Regions from separate parts of the Allobosea sp. RIT-PG3_2 genome, predicted to be linked through region 2. Evidence: riboswitches for the same ligand, from Rfam matches in the RefSeq annotation. Region 2 holds a riboswitch; each other region holds the start of a gene.
The links. Region 2 has a riboswitch for thiamine pyrophosphate ahead of thiC (phosphomethylpyrimidine synthase ThiC). Riboswitches for the same ligand answer to the same signal wherever they lie in the genome.

Region 1 (7,305 bases), on a different contig from region 2:
TCGCCCTTGTCGAGCGCGAGATAGAGCGAGGCGGGGTCGGTGAAGGCGATGTCGGCCTGGCCCGTCAGCATGTTCTGGATCGCCGCTCCGCCGCCATTGCCGGGCACATAGTCGAGCGCGATGCCCTTGGCCTTGAAGAAGCCCTTGTCCGGCTCGGCGAGCAGGTTGGTGATCTCGCTGATCGGCTGGCTCCAGCCGGCGACGGTGAATTTCTCCAAGGGTTGGGCCTGAGGCGAAGTCCAAGCGGACAGCAAGAGCGCGACCGCTGCCGCTAGGCTCGCCGTCATCCCGGACAAGCGGCCCTCGGGTCCGACTTTCGGTCGGCCCAAGGACAGGCGCAGCCGCGCAGATCCGGGATCCATCGTAGAGCGCGGAGCCCTGCGATGGATCCCGGCGCTCCGCTTCGCTGCGGCCGGGATGACGAGCCCTGTTCTGAGAATACGAGCAAGAGCAGGGAAGATGGACATGGTCTAACCTTTCGAGAAGCGATGCAGGACGCGGCGCTCCAGCACGCGCACGGCCTCGTAGAGCAGCATTCCGAGCGCGGTGATCACGACGAAGAGCGCGAAGATCAGGCTCGAATCCATCACGCTCTGGGCGGCGATGATGGAGGCGCCCAGCCCGACGCGCCCGCCGACGAACTCGCCGACCACCGCGCCGACCAGCGCCAGCACGACTGCGACGCGCAGGCCCGCCATGATGACGGGCAGCGCCGCCGGCAGCTTCAGGCGCAGCAGGGTCTGCAAGCGGCTGGCGCGGAGCATGCGGAAGAGTTCGCGCCGGGCCGGGTCGACCTCGGTCAACCCGGTCAGCGTGTTCTCCATCAGCGGGAAGAAGCAGATCAGCGCGGTGATGACGACGGTCGGCGTCATGCCGAAGCCGAACCAGATGATGAAGAGAGGGCCGAGCGCGAGCTTGGGCACGAGCTGGCTCGCCAGCACATAGGGGTGCAGCAGGCGCCCGAGCATAGGGACTTCCGCGAGCAGGATGCCGACGCCGAGGCCGACGATGGTGCCGATGCCCAGGCCCAGCATCATCTCTGCGGCTGTCACGGCGAGATGCGGCCAGAGCCGGCCGGTGGCGATCTCGCTCCACAGCGTCGCCAGCACGGCCGAGGGTGGTGGCAGGACGAGGGCGGAGAGCCCGCCGAGCCGGCACCAGGCTTCCCAGCCGGCGAGCAGGGCGAGAAGCAGCAGGAAGGAGGGGAGGCGCGCCGTCATGCCGCCGGCCTCCGGCTTGCGATAGCCCCGGGTTCGCCATCCATGGCGTCGCGCAGTTCGCGGCAGGCGGCCGTGAATGTGGGTGCATAGCGCATGTCGCGATGGCGCGGGCGCGGCAGCTCGATTCGGCGCGCATGGGTGAGGCGGCCCGCCGCCATCACCGCGACCTTGTCGGCGAGATAGACGGCCTCGGCGATATCATGGGTGACGAAGAGCGCCGTCGTGCCATGGAGCGCGCAGAGCCGCAACAGGTCGTCCTGCAATTCCTCGCGGGTCAGGGCGTCGAGTGCCGCGAAGGGCTCGTCGAGCAGCAGCAAATCCGGTTCGCCGATCAGCGCGCGGGCGACGGCGACGCGGCTCTGCTGGCCACCAGAGAGTTCGGTGGGGCGGCGGCTAGAGAAATCTGCGAGGCCGACACGCTCAAGCAGGTCGAACGCAGCATCCTTATCGGTGACGGTCGGACGGCGCTTCAGCGAGATCGGCAGCAGGACATTGTCGAGAGCGCTCAGCCAGTCGAGCAGGGTCGGGGCCTGGAAGACGAAGCCGGCGCGGAGGCTCGGGCCATGCAGCGCCTCGCCGCCAATGCGGATGGCGCCCTCGCTTGGCACGAGCAGGCCGGCGGCGAGCTTGAGCAGCGTGGTCTTGCCGCAGCCGCTGCGGCCGAGCAGGCAATGGATCTCGCCGCGCGGGATGACCCAGTCGACGCCATCGACGATGGCCGGGCCGCCCGCGTCATAACGGAAGGCGACCCGCTCGATCGCGACGAAGCCGGGGGTGGCGGGGTCAGTCGACATAGGGCGCGAACCCTTCTGCCGCGGTTTCCGCGCCGTGCTCGATCTCGGTCAGGGTGATCAAGTCGAGCAGGCTGAAGCGCCCGTCATGATGCCAGCCGGCTTCCGGGGCGGTCATGCGGTCGAACGGGGCGATGCGGGTGACGCCAACCTCAGCCAACTGCTCCGCGAGCCGGAACAACCTCTCCGGCGCGGCGGCTACCCCGGCCGTCTGCAGGAAGTTGCGATAGGGCGCGATGAGGGCCGGGATCTCGTCGAGGCTGTCGACCGAAACCAGTTTGAGCGTGCGGTTGAGGCCTGTCGGACTCAGGTCCTCGGGCGTCTCGACATGGGCGACGCTCCACGAATCGGTGGGCTCGCCAAGGAGTTCTGCGGCGCCTTTCAGTGCGCCCATCTCCTGCGCGCTGCGCCAAGCCGTGATGGAGGCGGATTCGGCCGGCGAAAGCGCGCGACGGGGGTGGCGATGGGCGAGGGCGGCGAGTTCCTGCGCGACATGGCGAGCGAATTCTGCGGGGCTGACCCGCCCGCCGCGCTCGACGAAAAGCATCTGCGGGGAATAGCAGCCCTGCTGCTCGTAGCGGGCGACGTCATGAGCGGCGAGGCGGGCCAGCGCGGGTGCCTTGCGGCTATCGAGCGCCTCGCGCGCGACGACCCCGAAGCCGATCTTGTGGCCATGCGGCAGGAAGCGCGTGGTGATCGGCAGCTTGGCGCGCAGCGCCGTAAGCGTATCGTTGCCGCCATAGGCCATCACGGTGTCGGCCGCGCGCAGAAAAACGGGTTCGGCCGGTGCTTCGCCGCCCTTCCACCAGGTAATGGCGAGGCATTCGCCGAGTTCGGGGTCGATCTCGGCGATCAGGCTAGCGAACCAGCCCGCCGTCAGCGGCTCGGCCGAGGCGAGTTTGCCGATCGTGCCGGCCTTGACCAACAGCCCGCAAATCAGGCTCCAGAGCGAAAGCGCCGGCACATTGCCGGCCCAGACATGCAGCAGCAGCTCCGGGCCGCGGGCGCGCAGGTAGCCGCCCTTGGGCGTCGGCTGGAAGCCGTCGAGCATGGCGGGATTGGCGAAATCCTCGGCCAGGAAGCGCAGGAGCTGCGGGCGCCGGAAGGTTTTCAGATAACTCGTGAGGCCGAGACGCACCGTCTCGCGGTCGTAACCGGTGACGATCGGCAGGAGATGCTCGGCCTTGCGCCGCAGCGGATGCTCGCGGTGGAGCAGGCGCGCGATGACGGCGTCGATCGCAGCGACGATGCGCGCGACCGGCATCGTCCTCAGCCGCATGCGGGCGTTGTCGCGCACATGGTCGCAGAGAGCAGCCGCCTGAGCCTCGTCCAGCTCCGGCAGCGCGATGGTTGCGCTCTCGCCCCAGGCGCTGTGGCTGATTTCTCGCCAGCGCAGCGCCTCGCGATTCAGGCCCGGCAGATGGCCCGCATATTCGATCACCCTATCAGCCTCGCGCTGCGGCCAGGAATTCGGCGACCGCGACCGAGCAGCCCTTCGAGGCCTCGCCATCGACCCGGCCGAGCAGCTTGAATCCGCCCGGGACGATCTCGCCGGCGTCCTCGGTCAGGATCGCCGAGACGCAGTTGAAATGCGCGAGGTCGTGATGGACGATCACGCCACGCTCGCCCTCGGGCAGGTCGGTGCCGGTCAGCGGATCGACGACGCGGCTGCGAATCCAGTGCGGGCCGGATTTGATCGAGGGGCAGACGGCATTGCCGTCGTCATAGAGCTGGGAGCTCAGCTCGGTCATCCCGTACATGTTGATGCAGGCCGAGCGCGGCACGCCAAAAGCGAGGCTAAGACCGTCATAGAACTCGTCGGGTCCCGGCTCGCGCGATTGGCCCTTGAAGCCGCCGGTGTCGAGGATGCGGCTGCCTTCGGGCAGGGCGAAGCGCCGGCCGTTCGCCGCGAGCGCGTCCAGCACCGGAACGAAGGAATAGCTCGCCCCGAGCAGGGCATAGGGCTCGCCGCTCTTCTCCGCTTGCTCCAGCGCCGACAAAAGGCCGTCGAGGTCGAGACCCGACGAGCCGACGAACACCTCCGAATCGGGCGTGCCGCATTCGCGTCGGGCGAGCCCGAGATAATGCGCGAGCGAGGAGTTCGGCAGGGTGGTTTCGTCGGGGAAGAGGATGCCCATGCGGATGCGCTCGCGGCCCCGCATGAAACGCTCACGGAAGTTCACCAGCATCGAGCGGCTCCAGACGGCGAGCGTCGGGTGGTAGCTGCGGCCGCGTATCCCTTGCGTCGTGCCGCTGGTCATGAAAACGCGCTCGGCCGCTTCCGGCGGGCTGCAGCTCAGCGTCAGGTCCTTGAAGGCGGTGATCGGCACGGCCGGGATGTCGCGCCAGCGCCTGACCGAGAGCGGCGTGCGGCCGCGCTGCAGGCAGAAGCGCTTGTAGGGCTCGTTGTTGCGGAACTGATACGCGAAGACCTTCAGCGCCATCGCCTCGAATTCGGCATCCGACGCATCGGGGAGCGCGATGAACGCCAACAGCGCGTCGATGATCTCGGCTTGCGTCATCTTAAGCCCGCTCCTGCCCGACCCGCCGGCTTGCCCGGACGGAATCGATCGCGATGAGGACCACATGCGCAGCTGGAATCGGGGCCTCGATGGCCGCCTGTCCCGCATCCCTACGCCGGTATGATCCGGATCAGGTTCGGAGGGTCACCGCGTTGCCGAGCTCGAAAGCCCCGCGGGCGGAATCTCAGCCTCCTAGCGAGGCCCCCCTGGGAACAGGGTTTAGGTGGGGCCTCGGCCCCTGCCTTGTCAAGCGTTGCCGGCACAAGGCCGCCGATTGTGGGTGAGTGGCCCGAACATGGCGCGCATGCCGAAGAAGAGGCTCGACGTCGGGCCGCAAAAGCGTTGATGTGCCGCCCATGAACGTTTCCGCTCCGCCGCCCCGCATCGCCTCTTTCACCTGCGAGAAGAAGCCGGCCACCGGCTCGCGCGGGATGGTCGTCACCAATCATCCGCTCGCCTCGGCGGCGGGCGCGCAGATGCTGCTAGCCGGTGGCAATGCGATCGACGCCGCGGTCGCCTCGCTGTTCGCGTTGACGGTGGTGGAACCGATGATGGTCGGCATCCTCGGCGGCGGCCTGAGCCATATCCGCCTCGTCGATGGCCGCCATGTCGTGATCGACAATCTCTCGACAGCGCCGGGCCATGCGACGGCGGACATGTACGATTGCCTCTCAGACGAGATCGGCAAGCAGCGCGATACGCGCGACCGGGAGAATTTGATCGGGGCCAAGGCGGTCGCGGTTCCCGGCGCGTTGAAGGGGTGGTGCGAGGCGCTCGCCCGTTTCGGCACGTTGCCGCTGGCAGAGGTGCTGCAGCCGGCCATCGGGCTGGCCGAGCAGGGCTTCGTCGTCACGCCCTATCTCTCGAACTGCATCACCGACAACGCCGCCGATCTCGCTGAAGATCCCGGCCTTGCGGCAATGCTGCTGCCGGGCGGCCAGCCGCTCCAGCCCGGCACAAGGCTGGTCCAGTCAGACTATGCCGCGAGCCTGAGGCTGATCGCGGCAGAAGGGCCGCAGGCACTCTATGGCGGGCGGCTCGGAAGGGCGCTGACCGACTACATGGCTGCCCATGCCGGGCTGATCGATCAGACCGATCTCGCCAATTACAGCATCGAATTGCGCGAGCCGATCCGTGGCTCCTATCGCGGCTATGAGATCGTCGGCCCGCCGCCGCCTTCCTCCTCCGGCGTGCACATCACGCAGATGCTCAACATCCTCGAAGGCTACGATATCGGCGCGCTCGGCTTCGGCTCGACGGACGCGGTGCATCTGCTGGCCGAGGCGCTGAAGATCGCCTTCGCCGACCGGGCAGTGGCGACGGCCGATCCGGCCTTCGTCAAGGTCCCGGTCAATAAGTTGATCGACAAGGCCTATGCCGACGAGCGCCGCGCCCTGATCGCGGTGGGCGAGGCGAAGAGCTGGACGGCCGGACTGTCAGGCGGCGAATCCGCCGATACGACCCATGTCACCGTGGCCGATGCACAGGGCAACGTCGTCAGCGCGACGCAGACGATCAACGGGCTGTTCGGCGCCTGCGTCCAGATTCCCGGCACCGGGATGATCGCCAACAACTACATGTTCAACTTCGATCCGCATCCCGGCCGGGCGCTTTCGATCGCGCCAGGCAAGCGGGTTTTCACCTCGATGGCGCCGATGATGGCGCTGAAGGGCGGGAAAATCGCTTTCGCGCTCGGCCTGCCGGGGGCGCTGCGCATCTTTCCCTCCGCATTGCAGGCGATCGTCAACCTGATCGACCATCGCATGACCTTGCAGGAGGCGGTCGAGGCGCCGCGCGTCTGGACCGAGGGCGGCGTGCTTGAACTCGAGGAAGCCATCCCCGAGGCGGTGGCACAGGAACTCGCGGCACGCGGCCATCGCGTCGTGCGCTCGCCGCGCGTCGCAGGCGGCATGAACGCCATCGCCTTCAATGCGGATGGCACGCTGACCGGGGCCGCCTGCTGGCGCGCCGATGGCACGCCGGTTGCCATCTCGGGCGGGCTTGCCCGTGCCGGCGCACGCTTCACCATCTGACCGTATTCCCGGAAAATTCAATGCCCGAGACCATCGTCCTCCTCGACATGACCAGCCCCGAGCGCGCCGAGCGCATGCGGGCGCTGCTCCCGCCCGGCTTCGTGTTCACCCACGGCACGGCGCGCGGCGACGATCATATGAAGCAGATCATCGCCGAGGCCGATTACGCGATCTCGGGCCAGGTCGGCGTCTCGCGGGAGGTGCTGGGCGCAGCGAGGAAGCTGAAGCTGCTGCATAAATGGGGCGTCGGCTACGACAATATCGACATTGCCGCCGCAAAGGATCTCGGCATCACCGTGGCGCGCACCACCGGCTCCAATTCCGTGCCGGTGGCCGAATTCGCGCTCGGGCTGGCGCTCTCGGCGCTGCGCTTCATCGGCTATGGCCATGCCGAGCTGAAGCAGGGGCATTGGGCGACCGGCAAACTGCCGGGCGATCCCTTCATGCTCTCGGGCAAGACGGTCGGCATCGTCGGCTTCGGCGCGATCGGCCAGAATCTGGCGAAGCTGCTCAAGGGCTTCGGCTGCACGATCCTCTACAGCAAGCGCCAGCCGCTCGACGCCGAGGCGGAAGCGGCGCTCGGCGTCCGGCATGCATCGCTGCCGGACATTCTGGCGCAGTCCGACATGGTCTCGCTGCATTGCCCGCTGACGCCGGAGACGACCAATCTGATCGATGCGGCAGCGTTCAAGGCGATGAAGAAGACGGCGGTGCTGGTCAATGTCGCGCGTGGCGGCGT
Region 2 (7,305 bases):
GCGCCGCGCCTTCCCAGCCGCCTGCACCGCCGGCCTCCGCTCCTGGCGCACAGCCCGGCCAGCGCCCGCAAGCGGCTCCGCCTCCTGCTCCCGCCCAGCCGGGCTCCCCGCCATCGGCCGTTCCGCGCGGTGGCCCGGCCGTGCCTCCCTCGGCAGCTCCATCTCAGCCTCGTCCTCCGGCGGCTGCGCCGCAGCCCGGCACCGCACCCTCCGCTCCCGCCGGGCAGCCGCGCCCGACGCCGGGAACGCCGCCGGCTGCCGCTCCCGCGCCGGCTCAGCCGGGTGCCGGAGCTGCGCCTTCGGCCGTTCCGCGTGGCGGCCCGGCCGTGCCACCCTCGGCTGCGCCGCCCCAAGCCCGTCCGCCGGCCGCAGCACCGCAGCCCGTGGCGCCTCCGGCCGCAGCGCCCGGCGGTCCCGCCGCCCCTGCGCAACCGGGCGCAACCGCTCCGACTCCGCCCGCGGGTGCGGCTCCGGTTCAGCCGCCGCGCCCCGCTCCGGGAGCGCCTCCGGCGGCGGCTCCGGGTGCTCCGGCCCAGCCCGGCGCCACAGCCCCGATTCCGCCCGCTGGTGCCGCGCCGGGACGTCCCGCGCCCGGAGCGCCGCCATCCGCTGCACAACCGGGTGTTGCTCCCGCCCCTGTTCAGCCCGGCATTGCTCCAGGTCAGCCGCCCGCCGGTGGGGCTTTCCCGACTCAGCCGCCCCAGCGCGAAGGTCGTCGCGGCGGCATCTCGCCCGGCGTCGCAGGTGCGATCGGCCTCGGCGCCGGCGTCATCGGCGGCATCATGGCGACGCAGGGCGCGCAGCGCTTCGAGGATATCCGCAGCCGCCGCGAGGAGCGCCGCGAGGGTGACGTCACCATCATCCGCGAGCCCGGCCGCACCATCATCCGCGACGATGACGGCCGCGCCATCATCCGCCGCGACGAGGATCAGCGTTTCCGCGATCTCGGTTGGCAGGGCCGCTCCGAGCGCCGCGGCGACGAGAACCGCATGGTCTTCGAGCGCCCCGACGGCACGCGCATCGTCACCGTCACGGACGAGGAGGGCCGTCTGATCCGCCGCACCCGCATCGACCGCGACAATCGCGAGGTGATCATCATCGACAACACGCTGCGCGACCGTCCCGGCCGTTTCGCCGACGATGTCGTCGTGCTGCCGGCGCCGCCGCTGCCGATCCCGCGCGAGCGCTATATCGTCGATGCCGATCAGGCCGACGAGGCGCTGATCTACGAGACGATCACGGCGCCGCCGATCGCCGCGATCCCGCGTCGCTACACGCTGGACGAGGTCCGCTACTCGCCGGATCTGCGCGCCCGCATGCGCAGCGTCGACATCGACACGATCACCTTCGACACCGGTTCCTGGCAGATCGCGCCCGAACAGGCGCAGCGCCTGTCCGTGATCGCGGACTCCGTCCGGCGCGCCCTGCAGCGCGCGCCCAACGAGGTCTTCCTCGTCGAGGGACATACCGACGCCGTCGGCGCCGATGTCGATAATCTCTCGCTCTCGGATCGCCGCGCGCAGTCCGTCGCCGAGATCCTGACGCGCGATTTCCAGATCCCGCCGGAGAACCTGACGACGCAGGGCTATGGCGAGCAGTATCTGAAGATCAACACGCAGGACGCGGCACGCGAGAACCGGCGCGTGACGCTGCGGCGCATCACGCCGCTGCTCAGCGGCCAGAACCAGTGACGATGGGAACGGGGCTGCTCGACGAGCGGCCCCGTTCTTACCTGGACGCAGGGAACTGCCGCCTTCTGCGGCGGTTTCATCTCCCGGAGGACAAGCCGAAGGGAGGTTCAGTCATGAAAAAGCTTGATCTGGTGATGCCGGCCTGATGATGGCGGGCTCGTTTGCGGCGCTTCCGGCACTGGCTCAGAGTGCTCCTGCCGCCGTGAAGCAGCGGGCGCCGGGTGTGCCGCTGGCTCCTCGCGCAGGCGAGGCCGTTCGCGCGCCAGCCAGTGAGAGGCCCGTGCCGCGCACGGAAATCCGCGCCCCGCGCGACGACCGCGCACAGGCGGCGCCGCAGCCAAATCGCGACCCGCCGATGCCGCGCCCGGTGCCGTCGATCAGCGCGCCCTGAGCGGGGCCGTTCAGGATTTGGCAAGGTCGGCGAACTAGCGTCGCCGTATGAGCGACGCCGTTTCCCTTGCCCGCAGCATCGTCACGATGCAGACCGCCTCGACGCAGCACGCACTGTCCGTCGAGATGATCAAACAGAACGCGCAGGCCGATCAGGGCCTCGTCGCCATGCTCCAGCAGAGCGTCGAACAGATACAGGCGACGCTTCCGGCCGGGCAGGGCGCCCTGGTCGACCTGACGGCCTGATCCACTTCCATCCTCCAATCGTTCGTCACGCAGCCCGTTGCCAAGCGGCGGCGCTACGCCTAACCTCGGTGCTGTTCCGAGGGGTGCTCGCAAGAGCTGAGATGGCCTGACCGCCGAACCCATCGAACCTGATCCGGGTCATACCGGCGGAGGGACTGGAACGCGGGTTAGAGTCGAATCGTGCCCGCAGACAGCGACTGGACCGCTTTCAAGCCCGGATCTCCTGACCTGTATCAAGGAGGAGATCCTCATGAATGCCCACACCAAAACCCTGAAGAACAGCGTCAAGGCCGCGCCGCAAAGTGTGACGACCGGCCCGATCATCGGTTCGCGCAAGATCTATGTCGCGCCGCCGGATCATCCGGAGATGCGCGTGCCCTTTCGCGAGGTCATGCTGACCACCGATGCCGAGCCGCCGGTGCGGATCTACGATCCCTCCGGCCCGTTCACCGAGACCGACGCCCGAATCGACCTGAATGCCGGCCTGGCCCAGCCGCGCCGCGCTTGGCTCGATGCGCGCGGCTTCCAGACCGTGCCCGGCCGCACAGTCACGGCCGCCGATAACGGCCATATCAGCGAGGCGCAGCTCGTTCCCGCCTGCCCGGCCGCGCGCCCGATCCTCGAGGCGAAGCCGGGCCAGATGACGACGCAATACGAGTTCGCGAAGGCCGGCATCGTCACGCCCGAGATGATCTATGTCGCCCATCGCGAGAATCTCGGCCGCGCCGCCATGCTGGAAGGTGCCAGGGAGCGCCATGCCGATGGCGAGAGCTTCGGCGCCTCGGTGCCGGAATTCGTCACGCCCGAATTCGTCCGCGAGGAGATCGCGCGCGGCCGCGCCATCATCCCGGCCAACATCAACCACCCCGAGCTGGAGCCGATAGCGATCGGCCGCAACTTCCTGGTCAAGATCAACGCCAATATCGGCAATTCCGCCGTGACCTCGGGCGCGGCCGAGGAGGTCGAGAAGCTGGTCTGGGCGATACGCTGGGGCGCCGACACCGTCATGGACCTGTCGACCGGCCGCAACATCCACAACATCCGCTCCTGGATCCTGCGCAATTCGCCGGTCCCCATCGGCACGGTGCCGATCTATCAGGCGCTGGAGAAGGTCGGCGGCGATCCGATCAAGCTCGACTGGGAGGTGTTCAAGGACACGCTGGTCGAGCAGGCCGAGCAGGGCGTCGACTACTTCACCATCCACGCCGGCGTGAGATTGCCCTATGTTCCGCTGACGGCATCCCGCGTCACCGGCATCGTCTCGCGCGGCGGCTCGATCATGGCGCGCTGGTGCCTGGCGCATCACCGCGAGAGCTTCCTCTACGAGCGTTTCGACGAGATCTGCGAGATCATGCGCAAATACGACGTCTCGTTCTCGCTCGGCGACGGATTGCGCCCCGGTTCGATCGCCGACGCCAACGACCGCGCCCAGTTCGCCGAGCTGGAGACGCTGGGCGAGCTCACCAAGATCGCCTGGGACAAGGGCTGTCAGGTCATGATCGAGGGCCCCGGCCACGTGCCGATGCACAAGATCAAGGAGAACATGGACAAGCAGCTCCGTGAATGCGGCGAGGCGCCCTTCTACACGCTGGGACCGCTGACCACCGATATCGCGCCGGGCTACGACCACATCACCTCCGGCATCGGCGCGGCGATGATCGGCTGGTATGGCTGCGCCATGCTCTGCTACGTCACGCCGAAGGAGCATCTCGGCCTGCCCGACCGCGACGACGTCAAGACCGGCGTCATCACCTATCGGATCGCGGCGCACGCCGCCGACCTCGCCAAGGGCCATCCGGCCGCGAAGATCAGGGACGATGCGCTCTCCCGCGCCCGCTTCGACTTCCGCTGGGAGGACCAGTTCAATCTCGCGCTTGATCCCGACACGGCGCGCGCCTACCACGACGAGACCTTGCCGAAGGACGCTCATAAGGTCGCGCATTTCTGCTCGATGTGCGGGCCGAAGTTCTGCTCGATGAAGATCACGCAGGACCTGCGCGCCGAGGTTCTGGCGATGAGCGACAATGAGCGCGCCAATCTCGAAGCGATGGCAGCAGACGGCATGGCCGCCAAGTCGAAGGAATTCCTCGACAAGGGCGGCAGCATCTATCTACCAGCGGCGGAATGAGCAGCGAGAACGATAGTCTCGACGCGGCGCAGGTCGCGTCGATCCTCGCGCGGGTGGCCAAGCGCCGCCCGCGCATCCATTGCCTGACCAATACGGTGGCGCAGAACGTCACCGCCAACATGCTGCTCGCCTTCGGGGCCGTGCCCTCGATGGCCGGTCATCCCGACGAGGTCGCGGCCGTCGCCGCCGGGGCCGGCGCGATCCTGATCAATCTCGGCACGATCAGCCCGGAGGGCGAGCGCGCCATCCCAAAGCTCGTCGGTGTCGCGCGCGAACGCGGCATCCCTCTCGTGCTCGACCCCGTTTTCGTCGAGCTGTCGCCGCTCAGACTGGGTTTGGCCGAGGCGATCCTGCGCTTGCCGGGCGTCACCGTGCGTGGCAACGCCACGGAAATGGCGGCGCTCGATGCCGTCATGCGGCGGGCGGATGACGTCCTGCGCGTGACGACAGGCAAGGTCGACCGCATCGAGGGCGATGGGCGCAGCTTCTCGATCGGCCATGGCCATGAATTGATGACGAAAGTCACGGGGCTCGGCTGCGCATCGAGCGCGCTGGTCGCCGCCTGCCGGGCGGTCGAGCCGGATGCCGCCGTCGCGGCAGCCGCCGCGCTGACGGCTTATGGGATCGCGGGCGAAGTCGCCGCCGAACGCGCGGCTGGACCGGGCAGCTTCGCGATGCTTCTGATCGACGCTCTCGCCGGGCTCGACGAAGCGACATTGGCCAAGCGGATGGGCCGGGACCCTACTGCGTCGGCGTGAGCGAGAGCGGCGCCGGCCTCGGCGTTGCCGGGCGCGGCTTCGGCTTGGCGGCCGGCTTGGGCTCGGTGTTGAGGCCGAGGCGGGCACGCAGCCCGGCGGCGCGCGCCTCGGTGATCCGCGCTGCGCAGAACCCCACCTGACCCTCGCGCTGGAAATCGCGGCAGATCATCTCGCGCTCGGCCGAGAAGCCCGCCTGCTCGCGGGCGATCGTGCGCTGCTCGACCGCGTCGGACTTCGCGGTCAACGTCTTGTAGCCTTCGCGGACGGCTCGCTCGGCCGCACCGCGGGCCCGTTCGATCTCCTTGGCCTGGGCGGCGGCTGTGCGCGCGTCCGGCCCCCACAGGCCACGCGGGTCGATGCGGCATTGCGCGGCCTCGACGACGCAGGGCTCCGTCGGCTCCACGACGAGGAAGGCGCCGTCGAGCACATCGAAGACGATCGGGCAGATCGGAGCTTCCAACCGATAGCGCGGCACCCCGGCCGGACGGCCCAATGCCGTGACCGGAACCGGATTTTCGCCGAAGGAAACGGCGCAGGGCTCGACCAGATTGGCGGGCTGGAAGCCGTCGAGATTGAGCTTCATCCCGAATCCGCCTGCCGTTTTGGTGAAGATCGCCTCGCCGTGATGGCCGTTGCGATGCAGGACCTTGCCGAGGATCGCATCCTCGCCGGCGATCTTGATCGCCGGCATGCTCTGCGGGCGCGGCTGGGCGGGCGCCCCCGATTGCGGCGGGGCCGCCTGTTGCGCGCCCGGTGCATTGAACGGCTGCGCGCCCGGCAATTGCAGGGGCTGCGCCTGCGCACAGGCGGTCATCGCGGCTAAAGCAGCCGCCAAAGCGAGGATGAGGCGCGTCGATCGGCTCATGGCTGTCCATGCGCTAACGGAACGGCCTTCCTGCATGAAGGGCGGCATCGGGATGCGCAAGGGCGGCGAGGCCACAGTCGCGCCTGAAAGCACGAATCCGGCCGCAAAGCCCGAAATCCCCGTTTCTTATTCGGCTCGCCTGTCTTGCAAGGGTGGGAACACCCTCACTATATACGCCGCCAAGGGGCGGTTTAACCACCGTCAAACGTGGAATGCCGGTTCGTTCGCCGCTGAAGCGGGGGCGGTCCGGTCCATGGGCCGGCAGGTGACGGGAATGCGTCGCCGGCCGGCGATCTGCTCAATCGAAAGGGATCCCATCCATGGGTAAAGTCATTGGTATCGACCTCGGCACGACCAACAGCTGCGTTGCAGTGATGGAAGGCACCACGCCGAAGGTCATCGAGAATTCGGAAGGCGCGCGCACCACGCCCTCCATCGTCGCCATCACGGATGACGGCGAACGCCTTGTCGGCCAGCCGGCCAAGCGCCAGGCCGTCACCAATCCGGAGCGCACCTTCTTCGCGATCAAGCGCCTCATCGGCCGGACCTTCGAGGATCCGATGACGCAGAAGGATCTCTCGCTCGTTCCCTACAAGATCAAGAAGGCTTCCTCGGGCGATGCCTGGGTCGAGGCTGACGGCAAGGACTATTCGCCGTCGCAGATTTCGGCCTTCACCCTGACCAAGATGAAGGAGACGGCGGAGGCCTATCTCGGCCAGCCCGTCACTCAGGCCGTCATCACGGTTCCCGCCTATTTCAACGACGCCCAGCGCCAGGCGACGAAGGATGCCGGCCGCATCGCCGGCCTCGAGGTGCTCAGAATCATCAACGAGCCGACGGCGGCCGCGCTCGCCTACGGCCTCGACAAGAAGCAGGCCGGCACCATCGCGGTCTATGACCTCGGCGGCGGCACCTTCGACGTCTCGATCCTCGAGATCGGCGACGGCGTCTTCGAGGTGAAGTCGACCAATGGCGACACCTTCCTCGGCGGCGAGGATTTCGACATGCGCCTCGTCGAGTATCTCGCGGACGAGTTCAAGCGCGAGCAGGGCATCGACCTGAAGAAGGACAAACTCGCGCTCCAGCGCCTGAAGGAAGCCGCCGAGAAGGCCAAGATCGAGCTCTCGACCACGGCCCAGACCGAGATCAACCTGCCCTACATCACGGCCGATGCCTCGGGTCCGAAGCACCTCGCCATCAAGCTCTCGCGCGCCAAGTTCGAGAGCC
Region 3 (7,305 bases), on a different contig from region 2:
AGGCTCGGCATCTGCGCCAGCATGTAGCTCGCCAGCGCCTTGTCGGCCCTGGAGCCGTTGGCGAGGCAAGCCTGCAATCTCTGGCGGAGAGTCTGCGACATCGAAAATCCCTGCGATGCCTCATCAAGAAATTTTTCTTTCAGAGTGTCAAAGGATTTTTATTTTCTTGCAAATCGCTTCGGTTTGAGGCTCGTCTTCGGCTATGCCCCTTGTCGGGCGAGGTGGGGACGGGTCTGCCCGGCGCGATGACGACTGCAACACGACAGGCCCAAACACGGCAGGCGGACGTGATCGTGCTCGGGGCCGGCATCATCGGCGTCAGCGTCGCCCTGCATCTGCAGGAACGCGGCCGCACCGTCCTGCTGGTCGATCGCGGCGAGCCGGGAGCGGAAACCAGCCATGGCAATGCCGGGCTGATCGAGCGTTCCTCCGTCGTTCCCTACGCTTTCCCCCGAGATCTCGCGACGCTCGCCGCCTTCGCCTCGAACCGATCCATCGCCGTGCGCTACCGGCCGGCGACTGTGCTGCGGATGGCGCCCTGGCTGGCGCGCTACTGGTGGAATTCGGCACCGGACCGGCTCGACAGGTTGGGCCGCGCCATCCTGCCGCTGATCGAGCGCAGTATCTCGGAACACCGGCACTGGACGAAAGCCGCCGGCACCGAAGCGCTGATGCGGGGGGAGGGGTGGATCGAGCTCTACCGCAACCCTCGCGCCCTTGAGCAGGCGGTCCGTACTGCGACTGAGCTGCAGCGCTACGGGCTCACCTATGATGTGCTCGAGCTGGGCGCGTTACGCAGCCGCGAGCCTGCTTTGCTGTCCGGCGCCGTGGCCGGTGCGTTGCATTGGCGCGACCCCGTCACCGTCAGCGATCCAGGCGCGGTGACGCGCGCCTATGCCGAGCTTTTCTGCGCGCGTGGCGGCGCGCTGACGAAGGCTGACGCTTTCGCCTTGCGTCACGAAGGCACGGAATGGCGCCTGCCGACCGATGCCGGAAACTGGCAGGCACCGGAACTCGTCGTCGCGCTGGGGCCTTGGTCGGGCGATTTCTGCGAGCGTTTCGGGTATCGCTTCCCGATCGGCTTCAAGCGCGGCTATCACATGCATTACGAGGCCGTGGACGAGGCGACGCCGCAGCATCCGCTTTGCGACGCGCAGGCCGGTTTCGTGTTGAGCCAGATGCGGCGCGGCATTCGCCTGACCACCGGCATCGAGCTCGCCGGCCGCGACGAGCCGTCGGATTCCTGGCAGCTCGACAGGGCGGAGCAGATCGCGCGGCGGATCATGCCGCTCGGCCGGCGCCTCGACGCCGAGCCCTGGCGCGGCGCGCGCCCCTGCCTGCCCGACATGCTGCCGGTCATCGGTCGCGCTCCCCGGCATCGCAACCTGTGGTTTGCGTTCGGCCATGCCCATCACGGCTTCACGCTGGGGCCGGCCACCGGGCGGCTTCTGGCGGAAGCGATGACAGGCTTGCCAACATTCTGTGACCTCGAGCCCTTCGCGGCCGATCGCTTCTAGGTGCGTATCGACTTCCGAGGAACAGGTGGCGCTCGCTTGCGCTGCTTCGGCTAACGGAGACAAGGCAAAGTTCGCCGGTCCAGAATGTAGGGCCCGCGCCTCGCCGTCGATCTGAACAGCAGCTCGATCCGTGGCCTGTGGCTGATCGACCACGATCACACCGACCTCGAACTTGCAGACGTCGGTCGTGTCCGCATCGGGCTGTGCGTGGTTTAGCCAGGAAGACCGTGCTCGGAATGACCAGCGCTGCAAATGCCAATCATTGCGGCCTCCCGAATGTACGCCGGTTTCAATCGATGCGTCGTTGTCACGCCAGGGTTTCCGCCGGGCACGCAAAGGTTTGCGCAAACGCCCAGGCAGAAATGGAAGCGGCGGCGGCACAACCTTGAGCAAGCGCTCGCGCTAAGCCTCTCATTATGAACGGTTATTCATGGAACACGCAATCCGGCCAGCCGTTTTGCTAAGCGGCGGGGGAGCCATCAAAGGGAGAAGTACCATGATCAAGAATCTTGTTGTGGTCGCCGCGCTGGCCATCGTTCCGGCGACCGCGTTCTCGCAGTCTAATTCTGGCGCGGCCGGTGGAGCCGCAAGCGGCGCGGCCACAGGTGCGGTCGGCGGCGCGATCGTCGGCGGACCGGCCGGGGCGGCCGTGGGTGCGGTCGGCGGTGCTGCTGCGGGCGCGATTGTCGGCGGAATCGCGGCCGACCAGCGCACCGAGTTCCGCACTTATGTGAGGGAACAGAAGATGCCGTCGGTGGCTTACCGCGAGAAGGTGGTCGTCGGCGCAACCTTGCCCGACACGGTCACCTATCGTGAGGTTCCGACCCGCTATGGCAAGACCGAATATCGCTACACGGTGATCAACGACCAGACCGTCCTGGTCGAGCCAAAGACACGCAAGATCGTTCAGATCATCGAATGATCAACGGGAGCCCACTCGTGACCGGGTGGGCTCCTTCGATCGGGTTCACCCTGATCAACCAAGGAGACAACGCCATGTTACGGCCAATCCTGATCGCCGCTGCTGTCGCGGCCACCGCCGCCTTCAGCGCTCCTGCCCAGGCGCAGGTCCAGTTCGAGTTCGGAATCGACCGGCCGGGATATGACGGCCCGCGCTATCACGAGCCCCGTGGCTACCGCTTTGCTGGGGAGCGGCGTGGCTTCCAGGGGCCCGCTGTGCTCGATGACGACGATGACGATTGCCGTATCGTCATAAAGCGTCGGGTCAATCGCTATGGCGAGGTTGTCGAGCGCCGTATGCGCATCTGCGACTGACGTCTGGCGCCGTGCAGCGGGTGTGTTGATTTCCAGAGCCCGCTGCTTGGCATGTGATTATCGCGATGCTTCTTTGAGGAGGAACCGATGCGAAAGTTAATCTTCGTTGCAGCAGCCATGCTGAGCTTCGGCTCGCCATCGACGTCCCAAGCCGCCCCTGTGGCAGGTCTGACGAGCCTGGAGGCGCCTGGCCATATCCAACAGATAAAGAATGGTGGCCACGGGTACAAAGGCCACAAGGGTTGGCACGGTTCGCGCCATTGGCACCATGGACATGGCTACGGTCGCTATTATGGGGGGCCGCCTCCGCATGCTCGCGCCTATGGCAGGCGAGCTCGCGACTTCGGCTATTATCGCTATTGGTAAGCCTGAGAGCGCCGGCCGCGATAGAACGCATTTCGCCCAGTTGCGCACCTGAAACCGACAGCAGCAAACCAAGACGCTGAAACGGTTTCGGGTGCTTGGGGTGGGTGGTCTTCTCTGGCTGGGGCAGCGCTGTGTTGGCTACGACACCTATCGTCTCGCAGGTTGCTTATACCTGATGCCGATCTTCGTTGAATTCGAGAACTTCGTTGCCGTACTGGCGGGGGGCCGCATGAAGTTCGCAAAATACCCTTTTGCCATTGCCGTTCTATCAGCTGCGGCCGGCGTCATCGGATGCCTGATCGTCGCCAACCTTATGCCTGAGCGGAGGGACCTGCAGCAGCCGCTGCCTCACCATCTCGCATCTTCCGACGATCAGTTCAGGACCTCGATGGGAGCACTTTTCGGCTCCAACGCCATCCCCGGCAACAAGGTCGAGACGCTCGTCAATGGGAACGAGATTTTCCCTTCCATGCTTCGTGCCATTCGCGGCGCCAAGAACACGATCACGTTCGAGACCTACATCTACTGGCGAGGCGATATCGCGGACCAATTCGCCGATGTGCTGTCTCAGAAGGCCCGCGATGGAGTGAGCGTGAAGGTTCTTCTCGACTGGGTTGGCAGCATCCCGATGGAGGAGAGGCTCATAGAGCGAATGCAGACGGCCGGCGTGGAGGTGGTCAAATTTCGTCCCGTCAAATGGAGCACGCTGGACCGGATCAACAACCGGACACACCGGAAGCTCCTCATCGTCGACGGCCGGATCGGGTTCACCGGCGGCGTCGGTATCGGTGACGAATGGAATGGCGATGCCAGGACTGCGGCCGAGTGGCGCGACAATCACTATCGGCTCGAAGGACCCGCGGTTTCGGAATTGCAGGCCGCGTTCGCCGAACACTGGATCGAGGCAACAGGCGAGTTATTGATGGGAGACCGGTTCTTCCCGTCCATCAAACCCGATGGACAGCTGGATGCCCAAGTCGTCGTCAGCTCGACTCATCAACGCAACGTCATGCATCTCATGCTGATGACGGCGCTTGCCGCGGCTCAAAAGAGCATCCGGATCGGCACCCCTTATTTCGTTCCTGACGCGATCACGCGACAGCAATTGCTGGAGGCGAGAAAGCGCGGCGTGGACATCGAAATCATCGTGCCGGGCGAGAGGACCGATGCGCGCCTTGTCCAGAAAGCATCGCGGCATTTTTGGGGAGAATTGCTCGAGGCCGGCATCAAGATCCATGAATTCGAGCCAACGATGTATCACTGCAAGCTCGTGATCGTCGACGACGTCTGGACCTCGGTAGGCTCCACCAACATCGACGAGCGCGCCCTTCGCCTGAACGACGAGGCGAACATCAATTTCTACGATCGGGAGTTCGCACGCCATCAGATCGCGATGTTCTTGTCCGATCTGAAGCGCTCGACACCCTACACGATAACCAAATGGCGACAGAGACCCATGAGCGAGAGATTCTCCGACTGGCTGGCAGGCCTTCTGCGCACACAGATTTAGGCGGCGGCAAGGGTGGATCATAGCAGGTGCCCGCTCATCGCGCTGGCCAACCCACCGGCACTTGAAGGGGCGAGGGGTTCTCGATTGATACCCGGTTTGGGCTATTGCCGCAGGCGAGACATCATGCGGTCAATGTTCTTGCTTATCTTCGGTTACATCGACGCGAATATCCAACGGGGTCGGCGTGTCTTCGGCGACGGCCAAGAACTGCTGCACTGCGCCCGACACCAGTGCAGCTCGGTCGCTCGTGCCCGACTTCCAAAGGCCGATGATGATGTGAGCCAAACGTTCCCGCTGAGCGGAAACCATGAGCGGATCCGAGATGGAATCGCTGCCAATCGCGCTCCACGCCTCTTCGAAACCTGCTTCCAACACGGCGAATTCTTCAGGCTCGACAAGGGAACGAAGTGGCATGGGTCTCGTTTGCTGCTCGATGAGGAAAGGGGTCTCTCATTGGAATGATTTTAAGTTAGCTCGCGACTAGCGATGTGTCGCCATGAATTTTAGCCGCCTCGACGTCCGGCTCTGGGGAGAGTGCTCGCGAATGTCGTGGCGTGTGTGACCCGCCCGTCCGGCGGCCTGTCATGCAGCTCGTAACGCTTGCTGCGCTGATCGCCCAGCGTCGAACTGTTTCGCCTCTATCACACACCTTGGCTCGACGGGTCGGGCTATCGAATCAATATCAATTGACGACGCAGGACCATCGACTTTCTGTCGAGCAGCCCCTGATGTTCCAAAGCCGGCCGTTGCGCGCTTTGTGAGACAGTTTTGTTAGAACCGTCGCGACTCGGGAAGTAAATACGCGATTTCAGGATGTTAGAGAGGGAGTGGCGGAGACGGAGGGATTCGAACCCTCGATACCCTTGTGGGGTATGCTCATTTAGCAAACGAGTGCCTTCAGCCTCTCGGCCACGTCTCCGGCGAGAGGCTCTATGCCCGATTGCAGCGCCCTTTGACAAGCCTTGCCGACAACTTCCTTCGGGTTCGCTGTGCATGTTGGCAGCAGAGGGCGCAGAGCACTCCTTCGCACGGGAGCGCTAGGTGGGCGGCGCCCCTCCAGGCGGCGCTCGTTGCAACGGCGTCTTGCGTCGGTTTGCCTTGCCCCGGGGTGATCCGCTTATTAGATTGCGTCTGTCCGTTGGGGTGCCGAAAGGCTGAGAGGTGCGCGTCGCGCCAACCCATCGCACCTGATCCGGGTAATGCCGGCGAAGGGAACGGTCTTCGGCTCGCAGACAAAGCTGCTCGCGCCTTTGGCCGCTGCCTTCCCGGGAGCAGGGAAAAGCATGGCGGCTGCATCCAGCCCTTATCGGAACATGAACGTCGCGGTGGTCGGCGCCGGTGTCGTTGGCCTTGCCTGCGCCACCGAACTGGTCGCGCGCGGGGCGCAGGTCACCATCCATGAGCGCGGCCCGCGCATCGGTGCCGCAGCCTGCTCATGGTATGCCGGCGGCATGCTCGCCCCTTGGTGCGAGGGCGAAAGCGCCGAGGAGCCGGTGATCCGGCTGGGCCATGAGGCAGCGGGCTGGTGGGAGCGGCACGCGGACGGGGTGGTTCGCCGGGGCACGCTCGTCGTCGCGCCGAGCCGTGATCGCTCGGAGCTGCGCCGCTTCGGCCAGCGCACCAGCCATTTCGAGGAGATCGATGGCGAGGCGATCGCTGGGCTGGAGCCCGATCTCGCCGGGCGCTTTTCGCGCGGGCTGTTCTTCGCTGACGAGGCGCATCTCGATCCGCGCAAGGCGATCGCGGCCTTGGCCGAACGCCTCCTTGCAAAGGGCGTGGCGGTGCATTTCGACAGCGCGGTCGAACCGGCCGATCTCGATGCCGAGATCGTCCTCGACTGTCGGGGGCTTTCGGCGCGCGACGTCCTGCCTGATCTGCGCGGCGTCAAGGGCGAGATGCTGTTGCTGAAGAGCGACGAGGTCCGCTTGTCGCGCCCCGTAAGGCTGCTGCATCCGCGCATCCCGCTCTACATCGTTCCGCGGGCCGGCGGCATCTTCATGGTCGGCGCGACGATGATCGAGAGCGGCGAGCGCAGCCGCATCTCGGCCCGCTCGATGCTGGAGCTGCTCGGCGCGGCCTATGCGCTGCATCCCGCCTTCGGTGAGGCGGAGGTCGTCGAGATCGGGACCGATGCGCGCCCGGCCTTCCCCGACAACCTGCCGCGGCTGACGCGCCGCGGCCGGGTGATCCATGTCAACGGGCTCTACCGTCACGGCTTCCTGCTCAGCCCCGCCATGGCGCGGATGGCGGCGGATGCCGTGATGAACCCGCAATCACGACCGGAGATGCTGCATGACCTTGCTGCTTAACGGCGCGCCGCAGGAGATCGCCGCGAAGACGCTGGCCGAGGCGCTGGCCGAGCTCGGCTATGCCGGCCGCATCGTCGCGACGGCGGTGAACGGCGATTTCGTGCCGGCTCGCAAGCGCGCTGAAGTGATCTTGAACGACGGCGACCGCATCGAGGTCGTCGCCCCGATGCAGGGAGGCTGAGATGGCATCCTTCTATGGCTTCGAGCCGCAAAACCCGCTTTTCCTCGGCACGGCGCAATATCCGTCGCCCGCCATCCTCGCCGAGGCGGTGAAGCGCTCCGGCGTCGAGGTCGTCACCGTTTCGCTGCGCCGGGAATCGTCCGGTGG

Region 1: another riboswitch for thiamine pyrophosphate. It lies ahead of AC2FAN_RS15355 (LuxE/PaaK family acyltransferase); the one in region 2 lies ahead of thiC (phosphomethylpyrimidine synthase ThiC).
Region 3: another riboswitch for thiamine pyrophosphate. It lies ahead of thiO (glycine oxidase ThiO); the one in region 2 lies ahead of thiC (phosphomethylpyrimidine synthase ThiC).

Annotation. Positions count from the first base shown of each region.
Region 1 is NZ_JBXWCA010000004.1:435,546-442,850, forward strand. It holds gene AC2FAN_RS15335 (ABC transporter substrate-binding protein) at 1-218, opposite strand, end outside; gene AC2FAN_RS15340 (ABC transporter permease) at 471-1,220, opposite strand; gene AC2FAN_RS15345 (ABC transporter ATP-binding protein) at 1,217-2,014, opposite strand; gene AC2FAN_RS15350 (acyl-CoA reductase) at 2,004-3,452, opposite strand; gene AC2FAN_RS15355 (LuxE/PaaK family acyltransferase) at 3,457-4,533, opposite strand; TPP riboswitch at 4,623-4,751, opposite strand; gene ggt (gamma-glutamyltransferase) at 4,890-6,566, shown strand; gene AC2FAN_RS15365 (2-hydroxyacid dehydrogenase) at 6,587-7,305, shown strand, end outside.
Region 2 is NZ_JBXWCA010000002.1:675,075-682,379, reverse strand. It holds gene AC2FAN_RS08800 (OmpA family protein) at 783-1,691, shown strand; gene AC2FAN_RS08795 (hypothetical protein) at 2,130-2,327, shown strand; TPP riboswitch at 2,397-2,500, shown strand; gene thiC (phosphomethylpyrimidine synthase ThiC) at 2,578-4,455, shown strand; gene AC2FAN_RS08785 (hydroxyethylthiazole kinase) at 4,452-5,213, shown strand; gene AC2FAN_RS08780 (hypothetical protein) at 5,197-6,078, opposite strand; gene dnaK (molecular chaperone DnaK) at 6,399-7,305, shown strand, end outside.
Region 3 is NZ_JBXWCA010000001.1:867,468-874,772, reverse strand. It holds gene AC2FAN_RS03950 (MurR/RpiR family transcriptional regulator) at 1-101, opposite strand, end outside; gene AC2FAN_RS03945 (NAD(P)/FAD-dependent oxidoreductase) at 246-1,517, shown strand; gene AC2FAN_RS03940 (DUF1236 domain-containing protein) at 2,014-2,439, shown strand; gene AC2FAN_RS03935 (hypothetical protein) at 2,514-2,792, shown strand; gene cls (cardiolipin synthase) at 3,334-4,668, shown strand; gene AC2FAN_RS03925 (hypothetical protein) at 4,798-5,082, opposite strand; tRNA gene AC2FAN_RS03920 (tRNA-Ser) at 5,497-5,587, opposite strand; TPP riboswitch at 5,798-5,899, shown strand; gene thiO (glycine oxidase ThiO) at 5,982-6,977, shown strand; gene thiS (sulfur carrier protein ThiS) at 6,961-7,158, shown strand; gene AC2FAN_RS03905 (thiazole synthase) at 7,160-7,305, shown strand, end outside.